2 regions of the Micromonospora sp. NPDC049240 genome follow, and region 2 is predicted to be linked to the other one. Evidence: riboswitches for the same ligand, from Rfam matches in the RefSeq annotation. Region 2 holds a riboswitch; the other holds the start of a gene.

Region 1 (14,679 bases), on a different contig from region 2:
CCTGAACGCCGCCGCGCTGGCCGAGCTGCGGCTGGGCGCGCTGCGCGGCGTCGACCCCGGGCTGGTGGTGGGCATCGGCACCGGGATCGCGGCGGCCGTGACGGTCGGCGGCGCGGTGCTGCCGGGCCATCGCGGCGCGGCCGGCGAGATCGGGTACGCGGTGGCCGGCGCGCCCTGGCCGGGGACGATGCTGGAGCTGGACTTCTCCGGCCGGGCGCTGGACCGGCTCGCCGCCGACCTCGGCGTGCCGGACGGGGCGGCCGGCCTCACCGCCGCCGCCGAGGCGCCGGGCGCGGCGCGCGACGCGCTGGCCGCCCGCGTCGACGAGGCGGCCCGGACGCTGGTGACCTGCTGCCTGCTGCTCGATCCGCAGCGGATCGTGCTGGTCGGCGGCGTGACGCGCAGCGCGGTGATCCGGCGGATGCTCGTCGACCGGCTGACCGAGGCGCTGCCGCACCCGCCCGACGTGGTGCGTTCCCGCTTCGCCGACGACTCGGCGTTGTACGGCGCGCTGGCGCTGGCCCGGGACACGGTGCCCGTCCCATACTGAGCGCTTTACCGATGTAGCGTGTGTCACAGTTTTGTATACCCCCGGTGACCGGCCCCGACGTCGACATCCGTTGTGCCGCAACGGATCCGGCCTGGTGGGGTGCGGTCGCCGGGCGGGCCACGCGCCGCGCCGGGCACGCACCGGAACCGACCCGGCACCGGTGGTGAAGACCGATCGAACTTCGGTGATCGCGGATTTGCACCCGTCATTACGCTGCGGGGTGGTTGATCGCCGGAACCACGGACGACAGGTGGAAGAACCTCAGATGAGTGACAATCACCCTCCCTACGGAGGTTATCCGGACCCGAACGCCGGAGCGTGGGGCAACCAGCCCGACCCCAACGCGCCGTACGGCCAGCAGCCGGCCTCCGGTGCGCCCTACGGCCAGCAGCCGGCGTCGGGTGCCCCGTACGGCACGCCGCCCGCGTCCGGCGCGCCCTACGGCACGCAGCCGGCCTCCGGTGCGCCGTTCGGCGCCCAGCCGGGTGCGCCGTACCAGGGGCAGCCCGGCTATCCCCCGCCGGCGCCGTTCGCGCCGGTCCCGCCGCCGGCCAAGTCGAAGAAGGGGCTGATCGTCGGCCTCGCCGCCGGCGCGGTGACGCTCACGCTGCTGTGCTGCGGCGGTGGGCTCGCCTACGTCGCGTTCGGTGGGGACGACAAGGACGACCCGACGCCGATCGCGTCCGGCAGCACGACTCCCGGGCCCGACACCTCGACGCCCGTCCCGAGCCAGTCCGGGCCGGAGTCGACCGGGCCGGACGAGCCGTCCAACAACGACGCGCTGACCGCCCGCTACTCCAGCGAGATGTCCGCGGTCTGCGACGGCGGGGCGATCCTCAACGCCGCCCCGTACACCACCCCGGCGAACGCGAAGGCGTACGTCTTCTCGAACTCCCCGGACCGGCCGTCGTACTGGTCGCAGAAGTCCTTCAGCTCGGAGAAGCCGTACTACGCCAAGTCGGCGGACTTCGCCACCGTCTCGGTGATCGGCTGCCTCAAGATGGTCGACGGCAGCGAGGGCACGCCGAAGAAGTGCCAGTACAAGGCCAGCGACGGCAAGGCCGTCACGGTCGACTACATCTCCTCGCGGTACACGCTGACGTTCCACGCGGCGAAGACCGGCGAGAAGATCGGCGACGGCGGCACCGTGACCGCGCCGGCCGCCCGCTGCCCGAGCTTCATCTCCTACAACAAGGTGACGATGAGGTCGTACGCGGCGCCGGACAGCGGCACCATGGAGGCGGCGCTCGACCGCTTCCTCAAGTAGGCAGGTGTTAACCGGGGGCCCCGCTCATGCGCAATGCGCTGGGCGGGGCCCCCTCCTTTCCTGTTGGGAAGGCGACCGGTGTCGGCTTGCCGACGTGGGAATCCCGTGCCGACTCCTAGGGTCCGCTCGTGACGCTTCCCACCGCCGCGGCGGACCAGGCGTGGATACGCGAGATGGCGACCGGGATCGGGGCGCTGCGCGGCGCCGCGCTCGTCGACACCGTGCTCGCCGCCGTCGCCCGCCGGCTCGACAGCGAGCTGTCCACCTACGCCGAACTCGACCTGGCCACGCTGCGCCTGCCCGACCTCGCCGCCGACCGGCCGGTGGACCGGGCGCTGGTCCACCGGATGCACCACCAGGTGACCGACCATCCGCTGTTCGCGCCGACGGTCCGCCGCTCGCACCGATACCCGGGGGAGCCGGCGCAGGTGACCGACGTGCTGTCGGAGCGGCAGTGGCGGCAGCACGCGCTCTACCGCGAGGTGCTCGCCCCGCGTGGCATCGGCGCGCACACCGTCACCCTGGTGGTCGCGCCCACCCCGGTGCTGAGCTGGTACCAGTTCAACCGCGACCGCGCCTTCGACGCGCGTGAGATGGACCTGCTCACCCGCCTGCAACCGGCGCTGATCCCGGTGCACCGGCGGGCCTGCCTGCCCGCCGGCGTCGCCCTCCCCGGCGGCGCGACGCTCACCGGGCGGGAGGTGGAGGTGCTGCGCGGCATCGCCGACGGGCTGACCGTGCCGGCCACCGCCCGCCGGCTGGGCCTGGCCGCCGGCACGGTCCGCAAGCACCTGGAACACGTGCACCGCAAGCTGGGCACCTCCGGGCCGGTCGCCACCGTCATGAAGGCGGTCGAACTCGGCATCCTGGAGGTGCCCGGCCGGCGGTCCTAGATGGTGGCGCAGGGCAGCGGCGCGCCCTGGCAGGCCCGGATCAGCGACCCGATCTCGACCTGGCCGACCCGCCGGTCGGCCAGGATCACGTCCACCACGGCCGCGGTGTCGGCGACCGGCAGGTCCACCACCACGTCCGCCTCCTTGACCCGGGGCGTGTCGTGCGCGTTGCGCTTGCTGTCGTACACCCGGACCGCGAGCGGGTCGTCGAGCGCCAGCGTGTCCAGCACCGCCCCGGCGGCGTCGCGCACCACGAGCTGGAACGGCCCGCCGGAGTCGCGCAGCGACGAGGGGAAGCCCCGGTCGATCTCCAGCAGGGTCGGGGTGGCGGCCCGCGCCGACACGCGCAGCCCGAGCCGCAGGTGGGTGCCGGTGGTCGGGTTCGCCGGGTCGACGGTCGGCGCCGGCACCACCGGCGCCGCGCCGGCCGCCGTCGGCGCGGCCTGCGAGGCGACCGCCACGGCCCCGAGGAACGGCAGCGCCAGTGCGGCCACCACCAGGGTACGGAGACGTCGGTTCAGCATTGCCCTCTCCCGCATCGTGCGAAGGTCGCCTCGGCGGCCCGGATGTCGTCGGCCCGCTCGACCGAGTTGTCGATCATGACGTCGGCCATCGGGCCGTCGCTGCGCCACCAGCCGGTCGGGGTCACGCCGTCGGTGATCTCGTTGCAGGTGCCCGCGTCCGACCCGCCCCGCCGGCAGTCCGTCAACGAGTGGTAGGTGTTCTTCCCCTCGCCGTACCAGTAGCCGCCGTCGCAGCAGTACTCGTCGCCCTCGTGGTAGGCGCTGTGGTGCAGCTCGTGCCAGCCCACGGTCGGCGAGTCGGCGCTGAACACCGAGCCGGAGGCGTTGTCCCGGCAGTTGACGGTGTGCAGCACGCCGTTGGTCTCGGCGAAGCTGACCGGGCTGAAGGCGCCGCGCCGGCACAACGCGTCGCCGTCCGGGCTGACCGTCACCTCGACCGGCACGTTCTGCACCCAGATCCCCACCTGCGACCAGTGCGTGCCGATCGAGCTGGGGAACACCCGCGACCGGATGCCCAGCAACTGCCACGCGTTGTCGTCCACCGCGTTGCCGAACTGCCGCGCGCCGTCCAGCGTGGTGGTGTCGTAGCCGGTGCCCGGCGCGTACGCCACGTCGATGCTCTGGTTCAGCGGCCGGGTGTTCACCCGCCCGTTCCCGTCCACCACCGCCGGCACGCTGGCCCGCCACAGCGGCACCAGGGTCACCTCCGGGGTCTGCGACGGCGCCGGCGGGTTCAGGTCGGTGATCCGCCAGTCCGCCGTCGCGGTGCGTGCCTCCGGCACCCCGTCCGCCTCGCTGGCGGTCACCCGGTAGGCGACCGCCGCGCCGGCCAGGATGTCCGCCGGGATCACCGCCTGGCACTCGCTGGTCTGCTCGCAGGTCTTCACCACGCGGGGCGCGAGCGTCACCGGGCGTCCGATCCAGCCGGCCGGGCTCATCTCCACGGTGATCCGGGCCGCCGGCCGGGCGGTGTGGTCGGTGGCGACCACCTTGGCGCGGATCGACGTGCCGGGCACCGCCTGCGGGTTGACCGCCGGGACGCCCGGCTCGGCCAGCGCGTACACCTCCAGGCCGGGCGGCGGGTCGCTGACCGGCACGGTACGGGAGGCGGCCGGGAAGGCCCGCCCGTCGTCGGCGGTGCCCTCCAGCGTGAACACGTAGCTGCCGGGCGTGGCCCAGGAGCCGTCGGCGTGCCGGCCGGTCCAGGAGAACGAGATCGGGCCGGCGGCGCGGCGCTGGTCGGCGCTGCGGAACACCTCGACGCCGCCGCGCGTCACCCGCATCCGGAACGTGCCGGCGGCCGTCGCCACCGCGCTCACCACGATCGGGCCGCTGCGGTACTGCCAGTTCGTGGCCGGCTGGCTGGTCATGCCGGTGAACGCCAGCCCGACCCGCTGGATGACCCGGGCCTGGGTGGTCCGTGCCGAGCCGGCGTCGACCGGGTCGACCACCGTGATCGTGTACCCGCCCACGGCCGCGTACGACCCGTCGGACCAGCGGCCGTCCCAGTCGATGTTGAACGCGCCGCCGTAGAACGGCGCCTCGGCCAGCACGATCGATGCCCCGGTGGCCTGCGAGGTGACGGTGAACCGCAGCGCCGACGGCACCGACAGCGATCCGCTGATCATCAGCCGCTCGCCGAGCCGCGGGTCGAACTCGCGCGGCGTGCCGGTCGGCGACGGCGACGAGATGGCGATGCTCGTCGGTCGGGCCGCGACCGTCACCGTGAAGATCGCCCGGGACGGCCCGCCGCTGGTGGTCCACCGGGACACCCCGGCCCGGCCGCCGAGCAGGTTCGTGGTCGCCCAGTCCTTCGCCGTGCCCGGGTTGAGGTCGGCCTGCTCACGGCTGCCGCCCTCGGTGGAGTCGTCCTCCCACAGCTCGAAGTTGACCCGGAAGTTGCCGGTGACCGACCGCCCGGCGCAGACCGTGCGGTCGCCGACGATGTCCGTGCCGGAGGCCGCCGGCAGCGCCATCTCACAGCGTTGCTGCTGGCCGTCGTCCTGCGTGATGATCGCGACGCCGAACAGCTCCGGCGGGTCGCAGACGACCAGCCAGACCCGGTCCAGGCACTCCGTGGTGTGCATCTCGTTCGCCGTGACGGTGACCGTGGAGCCGTAACTCGCCGCGGCCGGCGCGGCCGGCAGCGCGGCGGCGAACGTCACCCCGACCACCGTGGCCAGTGCCGCCGCCAGCAACGGCCGCAGCCGTCGACGTATCCGTTTCATGGTGCGGTTCCCCCCTCGTCCGCCGACGCCCGGGTGGGGATCGGCGCAGACAACTGTGCGGATCGGAGGCGCCGCGGGCGATACGCGCATGCGCGTATCCGGGGACGGTCCCGTCCCGGCCGTGGACGGCGGCCGGGACGGGGACGCGGGGTCAGAAGTCGTCGTCGAACGTGACGCTGCCGGTCACCCCGACCTGGTACGCCGACACCCGCCGCTCGAAGAAGTTCGACAGCTCCTGCACGTCCTGCAACTCCATGAACGCGAACGGGTTGCCGCTGCCGTACATCGGCGCGAGGCCCAGCGCCGCCAGCCGCCGGTCCGCCACGTGTTGCAGGTACTGCCGCATGTCGGCCGGCGACATCCCGGAGACGCCCTGGTCGAGCAGGTCCTCGGCGAACTGCGCCTCGCACTCCACCGCCTCGGCGAGCATGTCCCGGACCTGCTGCTCCAGCTCGGCGTCGAACAGCTCCGGCTCCTCGGCGCGGACGGTCTCCACCACGTCGAACGCGAACGCCATGTGCATCGACTCGTCCCGGAACACCCAGTTGGTGCCGGAGGCCAACCCGTTGAGCAGCCCCCGGGACCGCAGGAAGTAGACGTAGGCGAACGCGCCGTAGAAGAACAGCCCCTCGATGCACGCGGCGAAGCAGATGAGGTTGAGCAGGAACGCCCGCCGGTCGGACCGGGTGCGCAGCTCCCGCAGCTCGTGGATCGAGTCGATCCAGCGGAAGCAGAACTCCGCCTTGCGGGCGATCGACGGGATGTTCTCCACCGCCGCGAACGCGGCGAACCGCTCCCGCTCGTCCGGCACGTACGTGTCCAGCAGGTTCAGGTAGAACTGGACGTGCACCGCCTCCTCGAAGAGCTGGCGGGACAGGTAGAGCCGCCCCTCCGGCGAGTTGACGTGCTGGTAGAGGTTGAGCACCAGGTTGTTGGCGACGATGGTGTCGCCGGTGGCGAAGAACGCGACCAGTCGGGACACCAGGTGCCGCTCGGCCGGCGAGAGCCGCTCCAGGTCGGCCAGGTCGGCGTGCAGGTCCACCTCCTCGACGGTCCAGGTGTTGCGGATGGCGTCGCGGAACCGGTCGAAGAAGTGCGGGTAGCGCATCGGCCGCAGGGTCAGGTCCATGCCCGGGTCGAGCAGCATCGGGCGGTTCTCGGGCACGGTGGTCACTGGCAGGCCTCGCAGCTCTCGGGGTTCTCCAGGGAGCAGGCGAGCGCCTCGTCGTCGCGGGCGGGCACCGGGGCGAGCACCGGGGCCACGGTGGCCTGCTGGATCCGGGTCGCCGGACGCGACCGCAGGTAGTAGGTGGTCTTCAGCCCGGCCTTCCAGGCGTACCGGTACATCGAGGAGAGCTTGCCGATGGTCGGCGCGCTCAGGAACAGGTTCAACGACTGGGACTGGTCGACGTAGGGCGCCCGCGCGGCGGCCAGGTCGATCAGCGCCCGCTGCGGCAGCTCCCACGCGGTCCGGAACAACTCCCGCACCTCGGCGGGCAGCTCGGTGACGCCCTGCACCGAGCCCTCGGCCCGCTTGATCCGGTCGCGGACCTGCGGCGTCCACAGGCCACGCGCCTTCAGCTCCCGCACCAGGTACGTGTTGACCTGGAGGAACTCGCCGGACATGGTCTCCCGTTTGAACAGGTTCGACACCTGCGGCTCGACGCACTCGTAGCAGCCGGCGATCGAGGCGATGGTGGCCGTCGGCGCGATGGCCACCAGCAGCGAGTTGCGCAGCCCGTACGCGGCGATCCGCGCCCGCAACGCCGCCCACCTGTCGACCTGGGTCGGCGTCGCGCCCCACAGGTCCGGGTGCAGGTCGCCCTTCGCGGCCCGGGTCCGCGGGTACGCGGGATGCGGCCCGAACCGCTCGGCCAGCCCGGCGGAGGTCTCCAACGCGGTCAGCAGGATCTCCTCCTGCACCCGGGTGGACAGCTCCCGCGCCGCCGGTGAGTCGAACGGCAGGCGCAGCGTGAACAACGCGTCCTGGAGGCCCATCAGTCCCAGCCCGACCGGCCGCCAGCGCGGATTCGACGCCGCCGCCTGCGCGGCCGGGTAGTAGTTGATGTCGATCACCCGGTCCAGGAACACCACCGCGGTGCGCACCGTGGCCCGCAGCTTCTCCCAGTCGACCCCGTCGGCGGTGACGTGCGCGCCGAGGTTCACCGAACCGAGGTTGCACACCGCGGTCTCGGCGTCGTCGTTGACCTCCAGGATCTCGGTGCACAGGTTGGACAGGTGGATCACGTTGCCCGGCTCGCCGGTCTGGTTGGACAGCCGGTTCGCGGCGTCCTTGAACGTCATCCACCCGTTGCCGGTCTGCGCGAGCGTGCGCATCATCCGCCCGTACAGGTCACGGGCCCGGACCGTGCGGACCGCCTTCTTCTCGGCCGCCCGGTACGCGGCGTCGAACGCCTCGCCGTACAGGTCGGGCAGTTCCGGCGCGTCGGACGGGTCGATCAGCGACCAGTCCTCGTCCGCCTCGACCCGGCGCATGAACTCGTCCGGGATCCAGTTGGCCAGGTTGAGGTTGTGGGTCCGCCGGGACTCCTCGCCGGTGTTGTCCCGCAGCTCCAGGAACTCCTCCACGTCCGGGTGCCACGGCTCCAGGTAGACGCAGGCCGCGCCCTTGCGCCGGCCGCCCTGGTTCACCGCCGCCACCCCGGCGTCGAGCGTCTTGAGGAACGGCACGATGCCGTTCGACCGCCCGTTCGTGCCCCGGATCAGCGCGCCCCGGCCGCGCACCCGGGACCAGGAGATGCCGATGCCGCCGGAGAACTTCGACAGCTTCGCCACCTGGTGGTAGCGCTCGTAGATGGAGTCCAGCTCGTCGCGGGGCGAGTCCACCAGGAAGCACGACGACATCTGGGTGTGCCGGGTGCCCGAGTTGAACAGCGTGGGGGAGCTGGGCAGGTAGGCCAGGCTGGACATCAGCCGGTAGAGACCGACCGCCTCGGCCGGGGTGTGCGACAGCCCGCAGGCCACCCGCAACAGCCAGTACTGCGGCGTCTCCACCACCAGCCGCGACTCCGGGTGCCGCAGCAGGTAACGGTCCGCCACGGTACGCAGTCCGAAGTACTCGAACCGCAGGTCACCGGCCGGGTCCACGGCGTCGTCCAGCTCACCGGCGTGGCGGGCCACGAACGCGGCGGTGTCGTCACCGATCAGCCCCAGCCCGTGCGCGTACCCGATCGACTCGCTGAAGCGCGTCACCTGCTGCCCGCGGACCTCCTCGGCCACGTACGCGGCCAGCAGCCGGGCCGCCAACCTGGAATATTGCGGCTCCTCGCCGATCAGCTCCGCCGCGGTCCGGATCGACAACCGGTCCAGCTCCGCGGTGCTCGCCCCGTCGTAGAGCCCGCTGATGGTCCTGGTGGCGACCCGCAGCGGATCGACCTCGTCCAGGTCGGCGACCCAGCGCTCGACCGCCCGGACGATCCGGTTGACGTCGACCGGCTCGGTGTCGCCGTCCCGCTTGCGGACCCGCATCGCCAGCCGGCGCTGCTCCGGCCCGGTGGCACCGGACCGCTGACTCTCCCGCACGACCGTCATGACCTCTCCCTCGCTGTCACCGATGGTCTCGGCCGGCGGGAGAACGCCAACGGGCACGGCACGCAGGACCGGCCCGGCTGCTGGCGTCGGTCGTCCCGCGCGACCTTCGACCGCCGCGCGCGGCAGCGCACGGCGCGCTGGCAGGTCTTCGGACTCGCGGGCGTGACACGAGGTCGCCTACTGGCCGTCGCTTCCCAGGCCGGTGGCCCAGTGCTGATGACGGCGGTCGTTCCCACTCACCGCTGCGGGGCAGTCCCGGACTTCCACCGGGTTCCCTCTTGCCTCGGCCGCGCCGTTCAGGCGCGGCCGAACCAGCTGCGGGGACACCATATATGGCGGCGATGGCCGGTGGGCAACACCAGATGTCGCGTCGGGCGTGTCGGCTGCGTCTCACCGCTGGAGGTGAAGGCGGGGCCCCTTGTTAACGCCTCCGGTAGAGGAGGGGGCCCCGCTTAACACCGCCGCCCACCGATCGGCTCAGGCCACGAACGACACCTCGGGGAAGGAGCGGCTCGGGCCGCGCAGCAGGTGACCCCGGTGCCGCAGGTGCCTGTCGAAGAAGGCCAACGGGTACGCCTGTTGGATGCGTACCGCGCGGGCGGGGTCGAGGGTGCCGATCCAGCCGGTGAGCTCCTCGTCGCTCATCCCGATCACCCGCGCCAGTTGCGGCACCAGCCACTGGTTGTCGCCGTACGACTGGTGGAGCGCGCCAGCGGCCTGAACGTTGAGCCGCCAGCCGCGCAGGTGCGACCAGAACTCGGCGACGGCGGGCTCGGTGACGCGCGTGTACTCCGCCGTCATCAGCATGAACGGCCGGTCCAGGTCGATGGTGGGCCGCGGCTGTGACAGCATCGGCCCGTCGAAGCTCAGTCCGGCGCGTACCCGCGGGTCGGTGCCCATGGTGAGCGCGGTCGCGGTGCCCCCCTTCGACCAGCCGAACATGCCGATCCGGTGCGGGTCCAGCGCCGCGCCCAGCCCGACCGGGAGCGGCCGGCGGTCGACGTCGGGGTTGCCCCCGGCGGCGAGGACGCCGATCTGGTCCAGCACGAACCGAACGTCCCGCGTGTAGGTCCAGGGCGTCGAGTCGTACGCGTCCTCCCGCACGGTCACCCGGCCGTCCGGGAACTCGACGGGCCCGTCGTACGTGTGGTCCACGGTGACCACCGCGTATCCGTGGCTGGCGAGTTCCTGGACCGCGATGGTGGTGTCCGAGCGGTGGCTGCCCGCGCCGTGCGAGTAGACCACCACCGGCAGCCGACGGGCGGCACGTCGCACCGGCGCGCCCTCGTGTCCGGCGGTCAGCGGCGCCCGCACCGCGTCGGGGTCGAACCCGGAGGACTCCAGCAGCGCACGTAGCGACGCGGCGGTCATCCACTCGGCGCGGGGGTGCCGCCACACGTCCCGGGCCGGATACCAGACGTTGACCATCAGCTCTCGATACCGTTCCGGCCCGGCGAGGGGGTCCGGTTGTGACCGGTCGACCAGGTGCAGCGCAACGGTGCCGACCGGGTGGGGTCCGGTCGGTGTGGGCAGTGTGAGCCGGGCCGGCCCCGGTTGGGCCGTGGCCGCCGGCGTGCCGCCGGCGTGCCGCCGGCGACGCCGATCGACGCGCCGGCTCCCACCGCCAACGCGGCCCGGACCAGGGTGCGGCGGGTCATGCCGTGTTCGGGGACGGATGTCTCGGTCATCAGTGATCCTCCTCGGCAGCTTATTCACTCAGTATATATACCGAGTGTATAGATGCAAGTGCGTGCCCCGGTCCACGGCCGGGTGCCGCGCCTACCAGGTGACCGGCAGCCCGACCGGGCCGAGGATGGCGTGGCCCGGCTTCCACGGCACCTCGTCCGGCGGCACCGCGAGGCGCAGGCCGGGCAGCTCCCGCAGCAGCAGGGCGAGCGCGGTGCGGACCTCCAGCGCGCCCAGGTGGGCCCCGATGCAGTAGTGCGCGCCGTGCCCGAAGGACAGGTGCGGGGTGGGCGCGCGGTCGAAGTCCATCCGTTCCGGGTCCGGGAACACCGCCGGGTCGCGGTTGGCGGCGTCGTGCGAGGGGACCACGATGTCGCCCGCCGCCAGTCGGGCGCCGCTGGGCAGCGTCACGTCCGTCATCACCCGCCGCGGCATCTCGTCGCCGTTCGCGGTGGAGTGCAGCCGCTCCAGTTCGGCGACCGCGCCGTCCAGCCGCTCGGGGTGCGCGACAAGGTACGTCCAACCGGTGCCGGCCGGCCCGTACGGCTCGGTCTGGAGCACGTGGACGAACGTGGCGATCGAGCTGGCCGTGGTCTCCCAGCCACCCACCACGAGTGAGATCGGCAGCTTGATCTGGACGTCCACCGGCTGGTCGGCGGCGGCGGTCGCGATCCGGCCGAGCAGGTCGTCGCCGGGTCGGCGGCGTCGCTGTTCGAGTTGCTCCCACAGGTAGCCGCCCATCTCCTCGGCGGACCGGGCCGCCTCCTCGCGGCTCAGGTCGCCGGCGCCGAGGAACATGTCGCCCCACCGGCGGAACCGCATCCGGTCGTCGGCCGGCAGACCGAGCAGGTCGCAGATCACGTCCAGTGCGAACGGGACGGCGAAGTCGCGGACCAGGTCCGCCGGTGCACCCCGGCCCACCATGGCGGTGAGCCGCTCCTCGGCCGCGGTGCGGACCGCGTCGCGCAGCCCGTCGACGGCCGGTCGGGTGAACGCGTCCTTCACGGTGCCGCGCACCCGGGCGTGCTCGGCCCCGTCCATGCCGAGCATGGTGCCGGACACGTCGACCTCGTCGGCGTACGCGGCGGCGGCCCGGGAGAAGACGTCCTGCCGGCGCAGCACCTCGCGTACGTCGGCGTACCGGCAGATCAGCAGCGCCGGAACCGGCTCGCCGCGGACCCGGCGCACGATCGGCACCACCGGAGAGCCGGCGGCGAACCGGGCGTAGTCGGGGTGCTTGCGCGGGCCGGGCGGCCGGTTGACGCCGTCGGCGTCCTGGTAGAAGGGGTGGGGCCGGCGGGCGTCGGTGTCCGTCATCCGTCCACAGTGCCAGCTCGGTCCCGACGGCGGGGGCCCCGCCGTCGGGGTCGGACGCCTAGCCGGCCGACCGGCTCGACGCGCGGGCGCGGCCGTACTCGGCGAGGGCGTGGAAGGCAGCCTTGGGTGTCCACGAGCCGTCCGGCAGCACCCGCACGATGCCCCGGGCCGCCAGGTCGTAGTCGTGCTCCGGGTCCCCGGTGGTGGGCAGGTGCCGGTTCGCGAACGTGTAGACGAACGCCGCCTCCACCCCGCCCGCCTCGTAGTCGCGCAGCAGGTCGACGAGGTAGCGGGCCTGGCCCTCCTCGTCGCGCTCCAGCGTCGCGGTGAGCTTCTCCGCCCGGCCGTGCTCGTCGTAGGTCACCGGTTCCGTCGCGCCCGCGACGTCGGCGGCGCCCCGATACGTGCAGCAGCCGAACTCCGTGGCGGCGTACGGCTTGCCCTGGCCGACCGCCGCCGCGAGGCTCTGCGGAAACGCTGCCGCGTTCGTGGCGTCGCGGTAGCCGGCGTCGCTGGCGATGATGTCGAACGGAGTCCAGTCGACGCCTTCGAGGGGGATCGAGGCGTATCCGACCGGGCCACCGAACCGCTCGCGCACCGCGGGAACCGCGTCGGCGAAGAAGTCGCGCACCGCGGCCCGCGCGACCGGGACCGCCTCCCGCATCCGCATCGGATCGGTGAACAGCGTCAGGCGCTCGGTCAGGTCGCGGCCGGGCAGGAAGCCCTCGGTGAACATGGAGATCTCGGAGCCGGTGAGGTAGACGACCGAGGCGCCCTCGCGTCGCAGCCGCTCGGCCCGTTCGGCGCCGTCGAGCAGGAACGCCATGAGCCCGGCGCGGTCCAGGCCGTTGGTGAACGGGCAGTACCACACCTCCAGCCCCGTCTCGGCCGCCAGGCGCGCGGTCAGCTCCAGCCGGTCCTGGACGCCGCCGGTGATCCGCACCGCGTCGCAGTGCAGCTCGTCCCGGATGACCCGCAGGTCGCGCCGTACGGTCGCCGGGTCGAAGGGTTCGTGGGTGGTGGACCCGGCGCTCACGAAGCCGGTGTCGTAGTTCATGCCGAAGACGCGCATCTCGCGTTCCTCCCCGTTCGTAAGGTACGCCGCGTACCCTACAGGGTACGTCGAGTACCCTGCAAGCCATGGGCACGAGGCGCCGGGGCGAGGAACTGGAACGGGCGATCCTGCACGCCGCCGCGGCGGAGCTGCGCGAATCCGGATATTCGGGGATGACGATGGACCGGGTCGCCGCCCGTGCCGGCACCAACAAGAACGCCATCTACCGCCGGTGGCCGCACCGGGCGGCGCTGGGCATCGCGGCGTACCGCCACCTGTCCGACGCCGCCATGCCGAACCCGGACACCGGAACGTTGCGCGGCGACGCGCTGGAGATGCTCCGGCGGGCCAACGAGACGTGGTCCTCGCCGCACGGGACGATCCTGCGCGGCCTGCTCGCCGCCGCGGCCGACGACCCGGAGCTGCTCACCCTGATGCGGGAGCGGTCCGGTGCGGACACCATGGACCGCGCGTGGCTCGGGATGCTGGAGCGGGCCGCGGCCCGGGGCGAGGCGCCGGCGGCGGCCGCCCGGCCCCGGGTGGCGACGGCGCCGATGATGCTGCTCCGCGCCGAGTACGCGATGCGCGGCATCCCCTCGGTCCCCGACGAGGTGCTTGTCGAGATCGTGGACGAGGTGTTCCTGCCCCTGGTGCGCGGCCACGGCTGACCCGGCGCCGACCCGCACGGCGGCCCCGGCTGGACCGGCAGTGGCACCGGCCCGCCGGACGGTTCGCGGATCGGCGGTCGCGCGGCCTCAGGACCCGCTCGGCACCGGGGCCGGGCGTCGCCGGCGGAGCAGCCCGAGCACGCCGTCGAGCACGAGGAAGCCGAGCAACGGGCCGCCGAACCAGGGCAGCGCCCAGCCGAGCGCCACCACCACCGGCACCCCGACCAGCAGCACCCCCCGGCGCACCCCGCGTACCGCCCCACGGGTCGGCGGCGCGCCCAGCGGGGTCCGGCGGTCGGTGCGGGTGGGGCGGCGCTGCCACCACATCCGGTACCCCCAGACGACGACGCAGAGCAGACCGAGCGCGAGCGCGGCGAGCAGGGCCTGGTTGACCGGTCCGAAGAGCCGGCCCATGTGTGCCTGGATGCCGAGTTTGCTGAGCTTCGCCAAGACCGGCCAGTCGGCGAAGTCGCTGCGGGCGGTGACCGTGCCGGCGACCGGGTCGACGGCGACCCGGTCGTACCCGACCGGCCACACGTCGTCGGTCTGCGCGACCGTCCACGCGGTGCCGTCCTCAGCCGCGGGGGTGATCGCGACCGGCCCGGACAGGCCGGCGGCGCGGGCACTGCCCAGCACCCGGTCGTAGGTCGCCGGGTCCGCCGCCGGGGCGACGGACGACCCGCCGTGCTGGTGTCCGCCACCGGCGGCCGGTGGCGGGCCGGCGAGTGCGGTGGAGATCGCGGGGGCACCGGCGCGCAGCGCGTCCAGGCCGGCGCCGAAGTTCGCCCCGGCGTAGCGCGACCAGGTCAGGCCGGTGGCGGAGAGGAACAGCAGGCCGACGGAGAGCCAGACGCCGGTCGTGGCGTGCCAGCCCCGGGTGCGCCGCACGCCCCGACCGGCGGACAGGTCGGGTACCAGCAGGTGCCGGACGCGGGCCCGG
Region 2 (14,679 bases):
CGCCACCGGACCCGTCAGCGACGAGCGCATGGCCGGGTACGCGGGGGTGCACCTCAGCGACGAGCTGTTCGCCGCGTACGCCCGCGAGGTCGGCCACCTCGCCGCCGCGGCGGCCGGGCTCACCCGCAAGGTGCTCGTGGTCGATCTCGACGGCACCCTGTGGGACGGCATCCTGGGCGAGGACGGTCCGGCCGGGATCGCCGCCGCGGGAACGCTGCGCGGGGAGGCGTTCCGCGCCGTCCAACAGCTCCTCAAACACCTGTCCGGGCAGGGGGTGCTCCTTGCCGTGAGCAGTAAGAACGACATCGACGCGGTACGCGCCGTGCTGCGCGAGCACCCGGACATGGTGCTGCGCGAGGCGGACTTCGCGCGCCTCAATGCCAACTGGCATCCCAAGGACGTCAACCTGGACGATCTCGCCACCGGGCTGAACGTCGGCGCGGACAGTCTCGTCTTCGCCGACGACTCGCGTTACGAAGTCGGCCTGATCGCCGCCGCCCGACCGGAGATCGCCGTGGTCGAGCTCGACGACGAGCCGGCGTCCCACGTGTCGCGACTGCTCGCCGACGGCTGGTTCGACGTGCTCGACCTGACCGATCAGGACCGCACCCGCACCGCCGGCTACCACGCCGACGCCGCCCGCACCGAGCTGCGCGATCAGGCCGGCTCGACCGCGGCGTACCTGCGAAGCCTCGGCACCGTGGTGCGCCTGGCCCGACCGCGCCCGCACGAGATCGGCCGGATCTCGCAGTTGACGTTGCGCACCAACCAGTTCAACCTCACCGGCGAGCGGGTGCAGCCGGCCGGTGTCCAACGGCGGCTGGACGATCTCGTGGTCGCCGTGGAGGTCACCGACCGCTACGGCCGCTACGGCATCGTCGGCGCCGTCTTCGCCCGCCGCGACGGCGACACGCTCGACCTCACCAACGTCGTGCTCAGCTGCCGGGTCTTCGGCCGGGACATCGCCGAGGCAGCGGTGATCAGCATGCTGCACCACGCCCGCGACACCGGGTGCGACCAGGTGATCGGCCGTTACCGTCCGACCGGCCGCAACGCCGGTGCGGCGCGGTTCTACCCGGCGCTCGGCTTCGCGCCCGCCGCCGGCGGCTTCCGCCACGACCTGCGGGCTGTGCCGGAGCAGCCCGAGCACCTCGCCGTCGAGAACGACCTTGCCCCGACGGAGGCGGCGTCATGATCGATGAGGCGGAGTTCCTCCGGCTCGTCCGCGACGAGCTGAGCCTGCCGGTGGCCGACACCGGTGACCTCGACGTGGACCTCGACGCGGTCCCCGGCTGGGACTCGATCCATGTGCTGCGGCTGGTGGTGGCCATGGAGAGGCGCACCGGCCACCGGGTGCCCGTCGGCGCCCTGCTGACCCAGCGGACCCTGCGTGGCATCTACCGCCGCGCGACCGCGGCGCCGGACTGACCCGGCACCGCCGCGAGCAACCGCCGGCCCACGTCCTCGACCACCGCACGTTCCTGCGGCGTCAGGAAGAAATGGTCACCGGACCACGTCCGCAGCTCGAACCGGCCCCGGGTCACGTCCCGCCACGCGGCGACGTCGTCGACGGACACCTCCGGATCGGTGTCGGCGCTGTAACCGACGATCGGCACGTCCACCCGATCGACGTGATCCGGATAGTACGTCTCCACCAACCGGTAGTCAGCCCGCACCATCGGCAGCAGCATCGTGCGCAACTCCGGATCGTCGAAGACATGTGCGGTATGACGGTCGAGCCGGCGGATGTCGTCGATCAGCGCGGCGTCCCCGCGAATGTGCAGATCGTTGCGCGACAGGCGATGGGGCGCGGGTCGCGCGGACACGAACAGCATGCGCAGCACCGGGCCGAGGTCGCGCTCCAGCCGCACCGCGACCTCGTGGGCCACCGATGCCCCCAGACTGTGGCCGAAGAACGCCAGCGGCGGTCCGACGAGTGTCGCCGTCGCCGTGCTGATCGCGTCGGCCATCGGCGCCATCGCCTCGATGAACGGCTCCCGGATGCGGTCCTCGCGGCCCGGGTAGCGCACCGCGAGCACCTCGACGCCGGGCGGCAACGCGCCCGGCCAGTTGCGGAAGAAGCTTGCCGCGCCGCCGGCGTGCGGGAAGCACACCAGCCGCGCGGTGGGAGCCGGCACCCGCCGATGCCACCGGAACCAGAGCGGGTCGGCTTGCGTCATCTCGCCTCCTCACTCCGGCCGGACGTCACCATCGACCGGTGCCGCCACGCGACGCCCCCTCAAGCCTTTCACGTTAGTCTATGCGTTGACCGGCTTACGGGCCGAACCCGCCGACCGAAGGGAACACCGTGCGCTGGGCCGACGTCTATCTCGCCGGGACCGGTGCGTATCTGCCCGAGCGTCGCGAGTCCGCGCGGCGGGCCGTCGCGACGGGGCGCTACGACGCCGCCGAGAGCACCGCCAACGGCATCCGCGCCGTCCGCGTCGCCGGCCCCGCCGAGCCGCCGCCCGTGATGGCCGTCGCCGCCGCGCGGCAGGCGCTCGACCGGGCGGGCCGCCCCACCGACGGTGGGCCGACCCTGGTGATCCACGCCAGCCTCGGCCACCAGGGCTTGGACTTCTGGACGCCGGCGCACTACATCCGTCGCGAGACGATCGGCGGCGACGGCCCGACCTTCGAGATCCGGCACAGCTCCAACGGTGGGATGGCCGCGATCGAGACCGCCGCCGCCTACCTGACCGCGATGCCCGCCGTCACGGCAGCCGTCATCACCGCGGCCGACGCGTTCGCCCTGCCGTACGTCGACCGGTGGCGCAGCGAGAACCAGCAGGTGTACGGCGACGGCGCCGGCGCCCTGGTGCTCACCCGCGAGCCCGGCCTTGCCCGCCTGGTCGCGACCGCCACCGTCACCGACTCGGGCCTCGAACCGATCTACCGCGGCGCGGCCGAATGGGTGGCGGCGCCGATGCCCGACGGCGGCCCGGTGGACCTGCGCGGCCGCAAACGGGAGTACCTGTTGCTCAGCCCGGAACGCTACGACGAGGCGATCGAGCAGACCCAGGCCGGCCTGCGCACCGCCCTGGACAACGCCCTGGCCGACGCGGGGATCACTGTCGACGGGGTGGACCTGTTCGTCCACCCGGTCATCGGCGAGACGGTCGTGGCGTACACCTATGGCGAGCGCCTGGGCATTCCGGCCACGGCGACCCTCTACGACTGGGGCCGGGACATCGGGCACCTCGGCGCCGCGGACCAGTTCGTCCAGCTCCATCACCTGCTCGTCAACGGCCTGGTCCGAGCGGGGCGGCACGTCGTGGCCATCGGCTCCGGTGCCGGCTTCGGCTGGACGGTCGCGGTGTGGGAGATCCTGCCTACCGCACCCCGGTGAGCGCGGGGAACTCGGCGACCAGATCGTCCACCGACGGCAGCGCCGCCATCTGCCGGCGTACCGTGTCCGCCCGCTCGCGGTAGGCCGGCTCGCTCAGCACCTGCCGGATCTCCCGCCGCAGCCGCGCGATCGTCGCCTCGGGGGCCGGCGCCGTCGCCGCGACGCCGGCATCGACGCAGCGGGCGGCGTTGTACAGCTGGTCTCCCATGATCGGCATCGTCACCATGGGAACCCCGGCCCCCAGTGCCTCGCGCACGCTGTTCTGCCCGGCGTGCGTGACGAACACGTCGCAGTGGGCCAGCAGCAACGGTTGCGAGATCGTGTCGACCAGCACCACGTGCGGCCGCCCCGGCGCCACGCCCGCCGGCAGCACGCCTGCCGTCGACACGATCGCGTCGACCTCGAGCCCGTCCAGGGCCGTGACCAGCATCCGGACAAGTGCGGGCCCGTAGCCGGTCACATGCGGCACCAGGGTGCCGAGGCTCGCGAAGACCAGTGGGCGTCCGGAACGCCGCTGTTCCAGCCATTCCGGCAGCGACTCACCGGCGGTCAGCGGATCGGCGTGCCGGTAGCAACGCGTGTGCGGCAGCGACTCCTCGGCCCGGTCGTAGCCTGGCGGCAGGAAAGAGGCGTGCCGATAGCGGTAACTCGCCAGCCCTTCCGGGTCCGGCGCGAGGCCGAGCGCCTCCCGGTGCGGCGCCAGCGAGGCCGCCAGCCGATCGGGCCCGTACGTCAGCGCCGTCGCGCCCCCGGTCGACACCGAGACGTGCGGCACGCCGAGCACCTCCGCCGCCAGCGCGCCGCCGAACTCGGTCGACGCCCGGACAATGAGATCCGGCGTCTTCCGCTCGGCCAGTGCCAGCAGGTCAGCGGCGGTTCGCCCGGCCGGCCCTCCCGCCATCTGCTGCGCCACGGTGCGCGCCCCGTCCTCAAGCTCCGCCAGCGGCACGACAGGCGACCGACCGTCCTCGCCGGTGAGCTGCGCCAGCCAGTCGTCCCCGACCGCAGCCGTGGCGAACCCCTGCCGTCGAGCCAGCGGCTCCGCCGCTGCGGGCACCGCGACCGTGACGTCGTGTCCCGCCCGTCGCGCCGCGTCGGCCACCGGCAGCAGCGGCCGGACATGGGACGTCATCGCGTGACTCGTGATCCAGATATGCATAGACGGCCTTCGCTGGATTGGATGAGCGTCACTGTACCGAAGCCGGTGGCTCACTGCCACCGCCCGGCGTCCCGGTTAGAGTCACCGTGTGCACCAGGCGGACGTGACCACCGAGTTGGCCCGGGCGACCGCTCTGATCGGCGGCGGTGACGTCTCCCGCGACCGTCTGATCAGCGAGTGGGCCGCGTCGTCGGATCCGCTGACCCGTTGCGTCCTGGCCCACCACATCGCCGACCTCAGCCCCGACGCTGCCGACGAACTGGCCTGGGACGAGCGCGCCCTGGCCGACGCGGACACCGCCCCGCATTCGTCGGTAGCCCCGTTCTATCCCTCACTGCACCTCAACCTCGCTGCCTCGCACCTGCGCCTGGGCGACCTCCCCGCCGCCCGCCGTCACCTCGACCGCGCCGAAGCCACCCGGTCCGCGCTGGGCGACGACCCGTACAGCGTGATGATCGGCGCCGCCGTCGACCGACTGCGCGCCAGGACCCAGGCTCCGTAACCCGGAGGCGCGCTGCCCCGGATCGCCGGCGACGTCCGGGAGGCGACGGCGCGCCGACAGTGGTGCCCACGGTCGGGCTTCCACGGCGTGACGGGCGGAGATCAGCTCAGAGCCTCGGCACGACGGTGTTCCCGCGCCGACGCGGGCAGTCGGGCGGCCGCGTAGCGCAGGCAGGGCGGCGCCATCACCGAGGTGACGATGGCGACCAGCACGATGACCGTGAACATGGCGGTGTCGAGGACGCCGAGGCGCAGCCCGACCGTGGCGACGATGATCTCGATGACGCCTCGGGCGTTGAGGCCGGCGCCGAGGGCGAGGCCCTCCCAGTGACCCAGGCGGGCGGCCCGGGCCCCGACGTACGCGCCGACGAACTTGCCGACGACCGCCACGGCCAGCACCAGCAGGGCGACACCGAGCACGGCGGGCCGGGCCAGCGCGGTCAGATCGCTGCGCAGGCCGACGGTGGCGAAGAACAGCGGCGCCAGTACGCTCATCACGACCAGCCGCAACGGGGCAAGAGCCTCACGGTCCAGGCTGGCGCAGCCGTTGATCACCAGACCGCCGACGAAGGCGCCGAAGACCGGCTCCAGGTGCAGCGCGTGGGTGGCGGCGGCGAACAGCAGCAGGATCACCACCACCGACGCGACGGTGGGACCACGCTCTCCACCAGCTCGTACCCGCCGCAGCAGCGCGCCGACGAGCGGCCGGGCGAGCCACAGGGCGACCACGACGACGAGGGCCACGGTGCCGACCGCGAGGGCGACGTCGAGGCCGCCGAGACTGCCGGCTGCCATCGCGGCCACGACCGAGAGCAGCAGCCAGCCGACGACGTCGTCCACGATGGCCGCGCTCATGATCAGGTGGCCGATGTCGCGGTGCAGCAGTCGCATCTCCCACAGGGTCTTGGCGATGACCGGGATGGCACTGACACACATCGCCACCGCGAGGAACAGGGCGAAGACCGGGCGGTCGGTGCCGGCCGGGAGCACGCTGGACGGGAGGAGCAGGCCCAGGCCGACGCCGAGCGCCAGGGGGACGACGAGCCCTCCGATGCTGACCCGGGCGGCCACGCCACCGTCGCGGCGTAGCTGCCCGAGGTCCAGGTGCATGCCGGTGAGGCCGACCAGAAGGAGCACGCCGAGTTGACCGACCGCGTCGAGCAGGTGCAGTTGCTCGGACTGCTGGGGGAACAACCACCGGGACAGGTCGGGCACGGCCGCGCCGAGGACCGACGGACCGAGCACCACGCCTGCGGTCAGTTCACCAACCAGCGAGGGCATGCCCGCGCGTGCCGCGAGGCGCCCGAGCGCGACGGCGGCGGCCAGCAGGATGCCCACCTGGAGCAGGAAGATCAGCAGCGAATGGGTGCCGAGAGGTGCGACCGGTATGGCCACCAGGAGTCCTTTCGGTGCGGGCCGCGCGGACGCGGACGGGAAACGCCGCGGCGGAGCCGACCCGCCGCGGCATCGGTGCGGGCCGTGGCGTCAGCCGGTCGACGTAGCACCATTCCCGGATTGACTGTCGCCAACGAATTGACCTTCCCAAATTCGTTGAGATCACTCAAGGCATCGGACAACCGGATCGGGAAGGCTCGCTGGAAGGCGATCGGCGCTGCCGGCGGCGGTTCCCCGGCCGTGAGCCGCTGGATGACCGCTTGTGGCTCTCCATCCCGCCACGGGCGCGGCCCCCTCCGGGTATTGTGCCGGGCGGCATGAACTGTTGCGAGGTGCCCCACCCGGTGGTGGGGAGAATCGGGAAGCCGGTGTGACTCCGGCACGGGCCCGCCGCGGTGACCAGGGAACTGCCGCCCACGCGCACGTGTGCGCAGTCACTGGCCGAACCGGCTGGGAAGGCGGGCGGACCGGTGTTGATCTGGGAGTCCGAAGACCGGCCTCGCGTCATCGGCCCCACCCGGGTGGGGCATGAGCGCAGCGGGAGCCTGCCCATGATCAGCGACATCTACGACGTGATCCACCGCCGCCGCGACGTCCGCGGCCAGTTCACCGGCGAGCCCCTCGCCCCCGGGGTCCTCGACCGGGTGCTGGCTGCGGCGCACGCCGCGCCCAGTGTCGGACTGTCCCAGCCGTGGGATTTCATCCTGGTCCGTGACCGGGACCTGCGCGAAGCGTTCCACCGGCACGTCCGGGCCGAGCGTGACACGTTCGCCGCCACTCTCGACGCCGAGGCGGCCCGGCGGTTCTCCCGCATCAAGATCGACGGGATCATGGAGTCCTCGCTGTCGATCGTGGTGACCTACGACCCCGACCGCGGCGGCCCCGCGGTCCTGGGGCGGCACGCCATCGCCGACGCCGGCCTGTACTCCGTGTGCCTGGCCATCCAGAACCTCTGGCTGGCCGCCGCCGCCGAGAACCTCGGCCTCGGCTGGGTGTCGTTCTATCGCGAGCAGTTCCTCCAGCGGTTGCTCGCCATTCCGGCCGGCATCCGACCCGTCGCCTGGCTCTGCCTCGGCCCCGTCACCCACCTCGAAGCGGTGCCCGATCTCGAACGACACGGCTGGCGCCACCGCCGCCCCCTGCGCACGGCGATCCACCACGACCGCTGGAACCCCGGATCGGTCACGGACTGACGTCTGTCCACCGTGGCTGGGGCCGGTGGCCCGGCCGGCATCGCGCGGCAGGGCCACCGGCCCGGGTGTCGTGACGGCGCCCGACCCGGCGAGGTCGATCAACACGTTTCGATGGCTGGGTCGCGCCCACCCCTGGCGGGAGGGGCGTTGACCCGGGGTCGGGAGGTGTGGCAGCATTCGCGGCCTGACGGCAGTGAAGGAAGCCGGTGTGATTCCGGCGCGGTCCCGCCACTGTCACCGGGGAGTGATCCCCCCTCGCGAGTCACGGCCGTGTGCGTGCGGTTGGAAGGCCGGGGGTGAGCGTCGATCCGGAAGCCAGGATACTTCGGCCGTCGGACGTACCCCAGGGCGTGGACACCCGAGGAGGACCCGATGACGCACGGCATCTCTTTCATCGACGAACATCGTCATGATCCGCACGGTGGACACTCCGCCGCACCCGTCGCCCGCCACGCCGCCGGCCGTGCCGGCGCACCCGGGACGGTTCACGCTCCCGACTGGGCCGCGTGCCGCCGGCGTTGACCGCTCGCCGACCCGCGTCCCGGTGAGTCGCGCCGTGGGTCGCCGCACCCGCTGACGCCGCTCCCATCCCGCTTCGCCCCGGTCGCCTTCACGCGACCCCGGGCGTCACTCTCCGGAGTTTCTCGTGCGCATCCTGCTGCTGTCCACCGCCGACACCGACCTGCTGGCCGCCCGCGCCAGTGACGCCGACTACCGGCTCGCCAACCCCGAGCGGGTCGACGCCGACGCGGTGCCCGCGCTCGTCGACGGCGTCGACCTCGCCGTCGTACGCCTGCTCGGCGGCCGGCAGACGTGGCCGGACGGGCTGGCCGCCGTGTTGGCCAGCGGCGTCCCCACGGTGGTGCTCGGCGGTGAGGCGCTGCCTGACGCGGAGCTGATGGCGGTCTCCACCGTGCCGTCCGGTGTGGTCACCCAGGCGCTCGCGTACCTGGTCGAGGGTGGCCCGGCGAACCTGGGCCGGCTGGCCCGGTTCCTGTCCGACCGGGTGCTGCTCACCGGCGAGGGCTTCGACCCGCCCGCGCCCACCCCGGCCTACGGCGTGCACGGCGATCCGGAGATCGTCCCCGGCCGGCCCACCGTGGGGATCGTCTTCTACCGGGCGCACGCGCTGGCCGGCAACACCGGCTTCGTCGACGTGCTCGCCGACGCGGTACGGGCCGCCGGCGGGAACCCGCTGCCGATCTTCTGCGGCTCGCTGCGGGGGTTGACCACCGGCGCCGGTCCGCTCGGACTCTTCGGCCGGTGCGACGCGCTGCTGGTCACCGTGCTCGCCGCCGGCGGAGCGGTGGCCGCTGACGCCTCCGGCGGCGGCGACGAGGACGCCTGGGACGTCGGCGCCCTCGCGGCGCTGGACGTGCCGGTGATCCAGGCCCTCTGCCTCACCAGCACCCGCGAGCAGTGGGCGGGCAGTGACGCCGGACTGTCCCCGCTGGACGCCGCCATGCAGGTGGCCATCCCCGAGTTCGACGGCCGGATCATCACCGTGCCGTTCTCGTTCAAGCGGATCGACGCCGACGGGCTCTCGGTCTATGCCGCCGACCCCGACCGGGCCGCCCGGGTGGCCGGCATCGCGGTCCGCCACGCCCGGCTGCGGCACGTGCCCGCCGCCGACAAGCGCGTCGCGGTGGTGCTCAGCTCGTACCCGACCAAGCATTCCCGGGTCGGCAACGCGGTCGGTCTGGACACCCCGGCCTCCGCCGTCCGGCTGTTCGCGGCGCTGGCCGACGCCGGCTACCACCTGGGCGACGCCCCGCCACCCGACGACGGCGACGCCCTGATCCACGCGTTGATCGCCGCGGGCGGCCACGACGTGGAGTGGCTCACCCCGGAGCAGCAGCGCGCCGCCGAGGCCCGGATACCGGGACACACGTACCGGCGGTGGTTCGACGAGCTGCCCGCCGCGCTGCGCGAGCGGATGCGGGAGCACTGGGGTGAGCCGCCCGGCGAGCTGTACACCGACGGCGGGGACATCGTGCTGGCCGGCCTGCGCTTCGGCAACGTGGTGCTGCTGATCCAGCCGCCGCGCGGCTTCGGGGAGAACCCGATCGCCATCTACCACGACCCGGACCTGCCGCCCAGCCACCACTACCTGGCCGCGTACCGCTGGCTCGCCGCGCCGGTCGCCGACGGTGGGTTCGGCGCGGACGCCGTGGTGCACCTGGGCAAGCACGGCACCCTGGAGTGGCTGCCCGGCAAGGGCCTCGGCCTGGCGGCCGACTGCGCCCCCGACGCGGTGCTGGGCGACCTGCCGCTGGTCTATCCGTTCATCGTCAACGATCCCGGTGAGGGCACCCAGGCCAAACGGCGTGCCCACGCCGTCGTGGTCGACCACCTGGTGCCGCCGATGGCCCGCGCCGAGACCTACGGAGACCTGGCCAGACTGGAGCAACTGCTCGACGAGTACGCCACCGTGCAGGCCCTCGACCCGGCCAAGGCGCCGACCGTGCGGGCGCAGATCTGGGACCTGGTCTGCGCCGCCGAACTGCACCACGACCTGCACGCCGAGGCGATGCCCGACGCCGACGACTTCGACGACTTCGTGCTGCACCTCGACGGCTACCTCTGTGAGGTCAAGGACGTGCAGATCCGCGACGGGCTGCACGTCCTCGCCGCCGCCCCCACCGGCGAACCGCGGGTCAACCTGGTCCTCGCGGTGCTACGCGCCCCGCAGGTCTGGGGCGGCACCCGTGCCCTGCCCGGCCTGCGGCAGGCCCTCGCCGGCGCGTACGGTCTCGACGAGCAGGCGCTGCTCGCGTCGCCGGGGCGGCGGGTGGCCGTGCCGGCCGCGCTGACCGAGGTCGTGGACGGGCCGTCGGTCACCGCCGCCGACGCCGTCGACCTGATCGAGGCGCTGGCGCGCCGGCTGGTGGTCGGCCTGGAGACCCTCTGCTGGGAGGCCGACGCGGTCGAGGCGGTGGTCGCGGAGGTGACCGGCCGGGCCGTCCCGGACGCCGCCGCGGTGCTCCGCTTCGCCGCCACCGAGGTGGTGCCCCGCCTGGCGCGGACCACCGACGAGCTGACCAACACCCTCGGCGCCCTGGACGGCCGGTTCGTGCCGCCCGGCCCGTCCGGCTCGCCCACCCGGGGGCTGGTCAACGTGCTGCCCACCGGTCGCAACTTCTACTCCGTCGATCCCAAGGCCATCCCCAGCCGCAACGCCTGGGACGTCGGCACGGCGCTGGCCGACTCGCTGCTCGCGCGGCACCTCGCCGACACCGGCGTGTACCCCCGGTCGGTCGGGTTGTCCGTCTGGGGCACCAGCGCCATGCGGACCCAGGGCGACGACATCGCCGAGGTGCTGGCCCTGCTCGGCTGCCGACCCGTGTGGGACGACCGCTCGCGGCGGGTCACCGGCGTCGAGGTGGTGTCGACCGCGGAACTGGGCCGGCCCCGCGTCGACGTCACGGTCCGCATCTCCGGGTTCTTCCGCGACGCGTTCCCGCACGTGGTGGCGCTGCTCGACGACGCCGTCCGGCGGGTGGCCGCGCTGGACGAGCCGGACGCGGAGAACTTCGTCCGCGCGCACGTCGCCGCCGACCTGGCCGAGCACGGCGACGAGCGGCGGGCCACCGCCCGGATCTTCGGCTCCAAACCGGGCGCGTACGGCGCGGGGCTGCTGCCGCTGATCGACGCCCGTACCTGGCGCAGTGACGCCGACCTCGCCGAGGTGTACGCGGTCTGGGGTGGCTACGCCTACGGCCGCGGTCTCGACGGGCGGGAGGCGCGTGCCGACATGGAACGCTCGTTCGCCCGGATCGCGGTGGCCGTGAAGAACCAGGACACCCGCGAGCACGACATCGTCGACTCCGACGACTACTTCCAGTACCACGGCGGGATGGTGGCGATGGTCCGCCACCTGACCGGCGCCTCGCCGGAGGCGTACGTGGGTGACTCGGCGATGCCGCACGACGTGCGCACCCGGACGCTGGGCGAGGAGACCCGGCGGGTGTTCCGGGCCCGGGTGGTCAACCCGAAGTGGATCGCCGCCATGCGCCGGCACGGCTACAAGGGCGCGTTCGAGCTGGCCGCCACCGTGGACTACCTGTTCGGCTACGACGCCACCGCCGGGGTGGTCGACGACTGGATGTACGAGCACCTCGCCGCCGCCTACGTCTTCGACGACACCACCCGTGACTTCCTGGAGCGGTCCAACCCGTGGGCGTTGCGCGGCATCACCGAGCGGCTGCTGGAGGCCGCCGACCGGGGGCTGTGGGCCGAACCGGAGCCGGCCACCCTGGACCGGCTCCGCGACACGTACCTCGCCAGCGAGGGTGACCTGGAGGAACGCGCATGAGCACCTACCCGTTCAGCGCTGTGCTCGGCATGGCCGACATGCGGCTGGCGCTGCTGCTCAACGCCGTCTCCCCGGCGATCGGCGGGGTGCTGGTGCGGGGCGAGAAGGGCACCGCCAAGTCCACCGCCGTACGGGCCCTCGCCGCGCTGCTGCCACCGGTGCGGCGGGTGGCGGGCTGCCGGTTCGGGTGCGATCCGGCCGCGCCCGACCCGGCCTGCCCGGACGGTCCGCACCCCGCCGGCGCCGCCGCCGAGACCGTGCCGGCCCGGCTGGTCGAGCTGCCGGTCGGCGCCGCCGAGGACCGGGTGGTCGGCTCGCTGGACCTGGAGCGGGCCCTCGGCGAGGGGGTACGCGCCTTCGAACCGGGCCTGCTGGCCGCCGCGCACCGCGGGGTGCTCTATGTCGACGAGGTGAACCTGCTGCACGACCACCTGGTCGACCTGCTGCTCGACGCCGCCGCGATGGGTCGCAACCACGTCGAGCGGGAGGGCGTCTCGGTCAGCCACGCCGCCCGGTTCCTGCTGGTCGGCACGATGAACCCGGAGGAGGGTGAGCTGCGCCCGCAGCTCCTCGACCGGTTCGGGCTCACCGTCGAGGTGGGCGCCAGCCGGGACCCGGCGGTCCGCGTCGAGGTGGTCCGTCGCCGGCTGGCCGCCGACGCCGACCCGGCCGGCTTCGCCGCCCGCTGGGCCGAGGCCGAGGCGCGGACCGCCCGACAGGTGGCCGCCGCCCGGCAGCGGCTCGCCCGGGTACGACTGCCGGACTCCTCGCTGCGCCAGATCGCCGAGGTCTGCGCCGCGTTCGACGTGGACGGGATGCGCGCCGACATCGTCACCGCCCGTACCGCCATGGCGCACGCCGCCTGGCACGGGCGGGACCGGGTGACCGTCGACGACGTCCGGATGGCCGCCCGGCTGGCCCTGCCGCACCGGCGTCGCCGCGACCCGTTCGACACTCCCGGCCTGGACGACAAGCGCCTCGACGAGGCGTTGCAGCGCGCCCAGGACGAGCACCCCGACGACCCGGACGACGGCGGCCCCGACGGCGACGGCCCGCGGGACGGCGGTCCAGGCGGTCCGGGCGGTCCCGGCGGTCCGGGCGGTCCGGGCGGTCCGGGCGGTCCGGGCGGCCACGGTGGGGCCGCCGGGGACGGTCCCGGCTTCGGCGGGGGCGGCCCGGACGGGCGCGGCGGAGACCGGGGTGCCGGGGACGGTCGCGGTCCCGACGTGGCAGACCCGGAGGCGCACGGTTCCGGCGGGCGCGGCACCGTCGACGCCGAGCGACGCGGACCCGACGGAGAGCCGTTCGCCGGGGACGGGCCGCCCGGTCCCGGCGGGCGGGCCGACGGCGGCCGGCCGGGCGACGGCGGCAGCGACGACCGGCGTCGGGGCCGGCCCGGTCCGGGCGACGGCGGCGCCGGCCCTCAGTCGGTGGCCGTACCCCGGGGTGGGCTGACGGCGCGGCTGCTCACCGCGCCCGGGGTGGGGGACGGGGTGCCCGGTCGGCGGTCCCGCGCCCGCACCGGGCGGGGCCGCACCACGGGCGCCCGGGTGCCGTCCGGTCGGGTGGCCGCGCTTCACCTGCCGGCCACGGTCCGCGCGGGCGCGCCGCACCAGGCGGCCCGGGGTCGGCTCACCGGCCCACTGCGGCTGCGCCCGGACGACGTGCGCGAGGCGGTCCGCGAGGGACGCGAGGGCAACCTGGTGCTGTTCGTGGTGGACGCCAGCGGGTCGATGGGCGCCCGCGAGCGGATGACGGCGGTCAAGGACGCCGTGCTCGCCCTGCTCACCGACGCGTACCAGCGGCGGGACAAGGTGGCGGTGATCGCCTTCCGGGGCGACCGGGCACGCACCCTGCTGCCGGCCACCTCGTCGGTGCTGACCGCCTCGATCCGGCTGGCCGAGATGTCCACCGGTGGGCGTACCCCGCTGGCCGAGGGCCTGCTCGCGGCGGCCGACCTGCTGCGCCGGGAACGGCTGCGCGACCCGAAGCGCCGCCCGCTGGTGCTGGTCGTCACCGACGGTCGTGCCACCGCGGGTCGGCGCCCGCTGGAGCGGGCGGCCACGGCGGCGACGGTGCTCGCCGCCACCGGCGCTCCCTGCGTGGTCGTCGACTGCGAGTCGGGTCCGGTCCGCCTGCGCCTGGCCCACCGCCTGGCCACCCAGCTCGACGCCCCCCGCCACCCGTTGCACGCGGTCACCCGGCCGTCCGCCCGCGGTCCCGCACGCGCCGCCCCGGCGTAGCGGACGACGCGCGCCCATGACCGACCGTCCGACCGGAGTGCCGACGAGGAGAGATCGCTGATGCCACAGGGGAAGCCGAGCACGGTGCCCGACGACGGCCTGACGACCCGGCAGCGGCGGCACCGGCCACTGCTGATCGTCCACACCGGACAGATGAAGGGGAAGTCGACCGCCGCGTTCGGGTTGGCGCTGCGGGCCTGGACCGCCGGCCTGCCGATCGGGGTGTTCCAGTTCGTCAAGAGCGCCAAGTGGCGGGTGGGGGAGGAGAACGCCTTCCGGGCGCTCGGCGAGGTGCACGAGCGCACCGGTCAGGGCGCGCCGGTGGCCTGGCACAAGATGGGCGAGGGCTGGTCCTGGATCCAGCGCGCCGGTGCGGCCGACCACGCCGCCGACGCGCTGGAGGGCTGGCGGCAGATCCAGCGCGACCTGGCCGCCCAGCGGTACGGGCTGTACGTGCTGGACGAGTTCACCTACCCGATGAAGTGGGGCTGGGTGGACGTCGACGAGGTGGTCGCCACCCTCGC

The links. Region 2 has a riboswitch for cobalamin ahead of bluB (5,6-dimethylbenzimidazole synthase). Riboswitches for the same ligand answer to the same signal wherever they lie in the genome.
Region 1: it holds a riboswitch for cobalamin, as region 2 does, so the genes downstream of both, AB0B02_RS06645 (ribonucleoside-diphosphate reductase subunit alpha) here and bluB (5,6-dimethylbenzimidazole synthase) in region 2, are expected to answer to the same signal.

What each region holds. Positions count from the first base shown of each region.
Region 1 covers NZ_JBEZCX010000003.1:295,465-310,143, reverse strand. The annotation lists gene AB0B02_RS06675 (ROK family protein) at 1-550, shown strand, start outside; gene AB0B02_RS06670 (hypothetical protein) at 816-1,817, shown strand; gene AB0B02_RS06665 (helix-turn-helix transcriptional regulator) at 1,946-2,710, shown strand; gene AB0B02_RS06660 (hypothetical protein) at 2,707-3,234, opposite strand; gene AB0B02_RS06655 (hypothetical protein) at 3,228-5,462, opposite strand; gene AB0B02_RS06650 (ribonucleotide-diphosphate reductase subunit beta) at 5,614-6,609, opposite strand; gene AB0B02_RS06645 (ribonucleoside-diphosphate reductase subunit alpha) at 6,633-9,014, opposite strand; cobalamin riboswitch at 9,136-9,345, opposite strand; gene AB0B02_RS06640 (acetylhydrolase) at 9,492-10,442, opposite strand; gene AB0B02_RS06635 (hypothetical protein) at 10,442-10,702, opposite strand; gene AB0B02_RS06630 (cytochrome P450) at 10,794-12,017, opposite strand; gene AB0B02_RS06625 (hypothetical protein) at 12,076-13,089, opposite strand; gene AB0B02_RS06620 (TetR/AcrR family transcriptional regulator) at 13,158-13,739, shown strand; gene AB0B02_RS06615 (PepSY-associated TM helix domain-containing protein) at 13,827-14,679, opposite strand, start outside.
Region 2 covers NZ_JBEZCX010000020.1:27,352-42,030, forward strand. The annotation lists gene AB0B02_RS26230 (HAD-IIIC family phosphatase) at 1-1,195, shown strand, start outside; gene AB0B02_RS26235 (acyl carrier protein) at 1,192-1,428, shown strand; gene AB0B02_RS26240 (alpha/beta fold hydrolase) at 1,398-2,180, opposite strand; gene AB0B02_RS26245 (ketoacyl-ACP synthase III family protein) at 2,309-3,349, shown strand; gene AB0B02_RS26250 (glycosyltransferase) at 3,333-4,481, opposite strand; gene AB0B02_RS26255 (hypothetical protein) at 4,597-5,010, shown strand; gene AB0B02_RS26260 (cation:proton antiporter) at 5,112-6,404, opposite strand; cobalamin riboswitch at 6,718-6,921, shown strand; gene bluB (5,6-dimethylbenzimidazole synthase) at 6,956-7,597, shown strand; cobalamin riboswitch at 7,794-7,923, shown strand; gene cobN (cobaltochelatase subunit CobN) at 8,244-11,912, shown strand; gene AB0B02_RS26275 (VWA domain-containing protein) at 11,909-14,155, shown strand; gene cobO (cob(I)yrinic acid a,c-diamide adenosyltransferase) at 14,216-14,679, shown strand, end outside.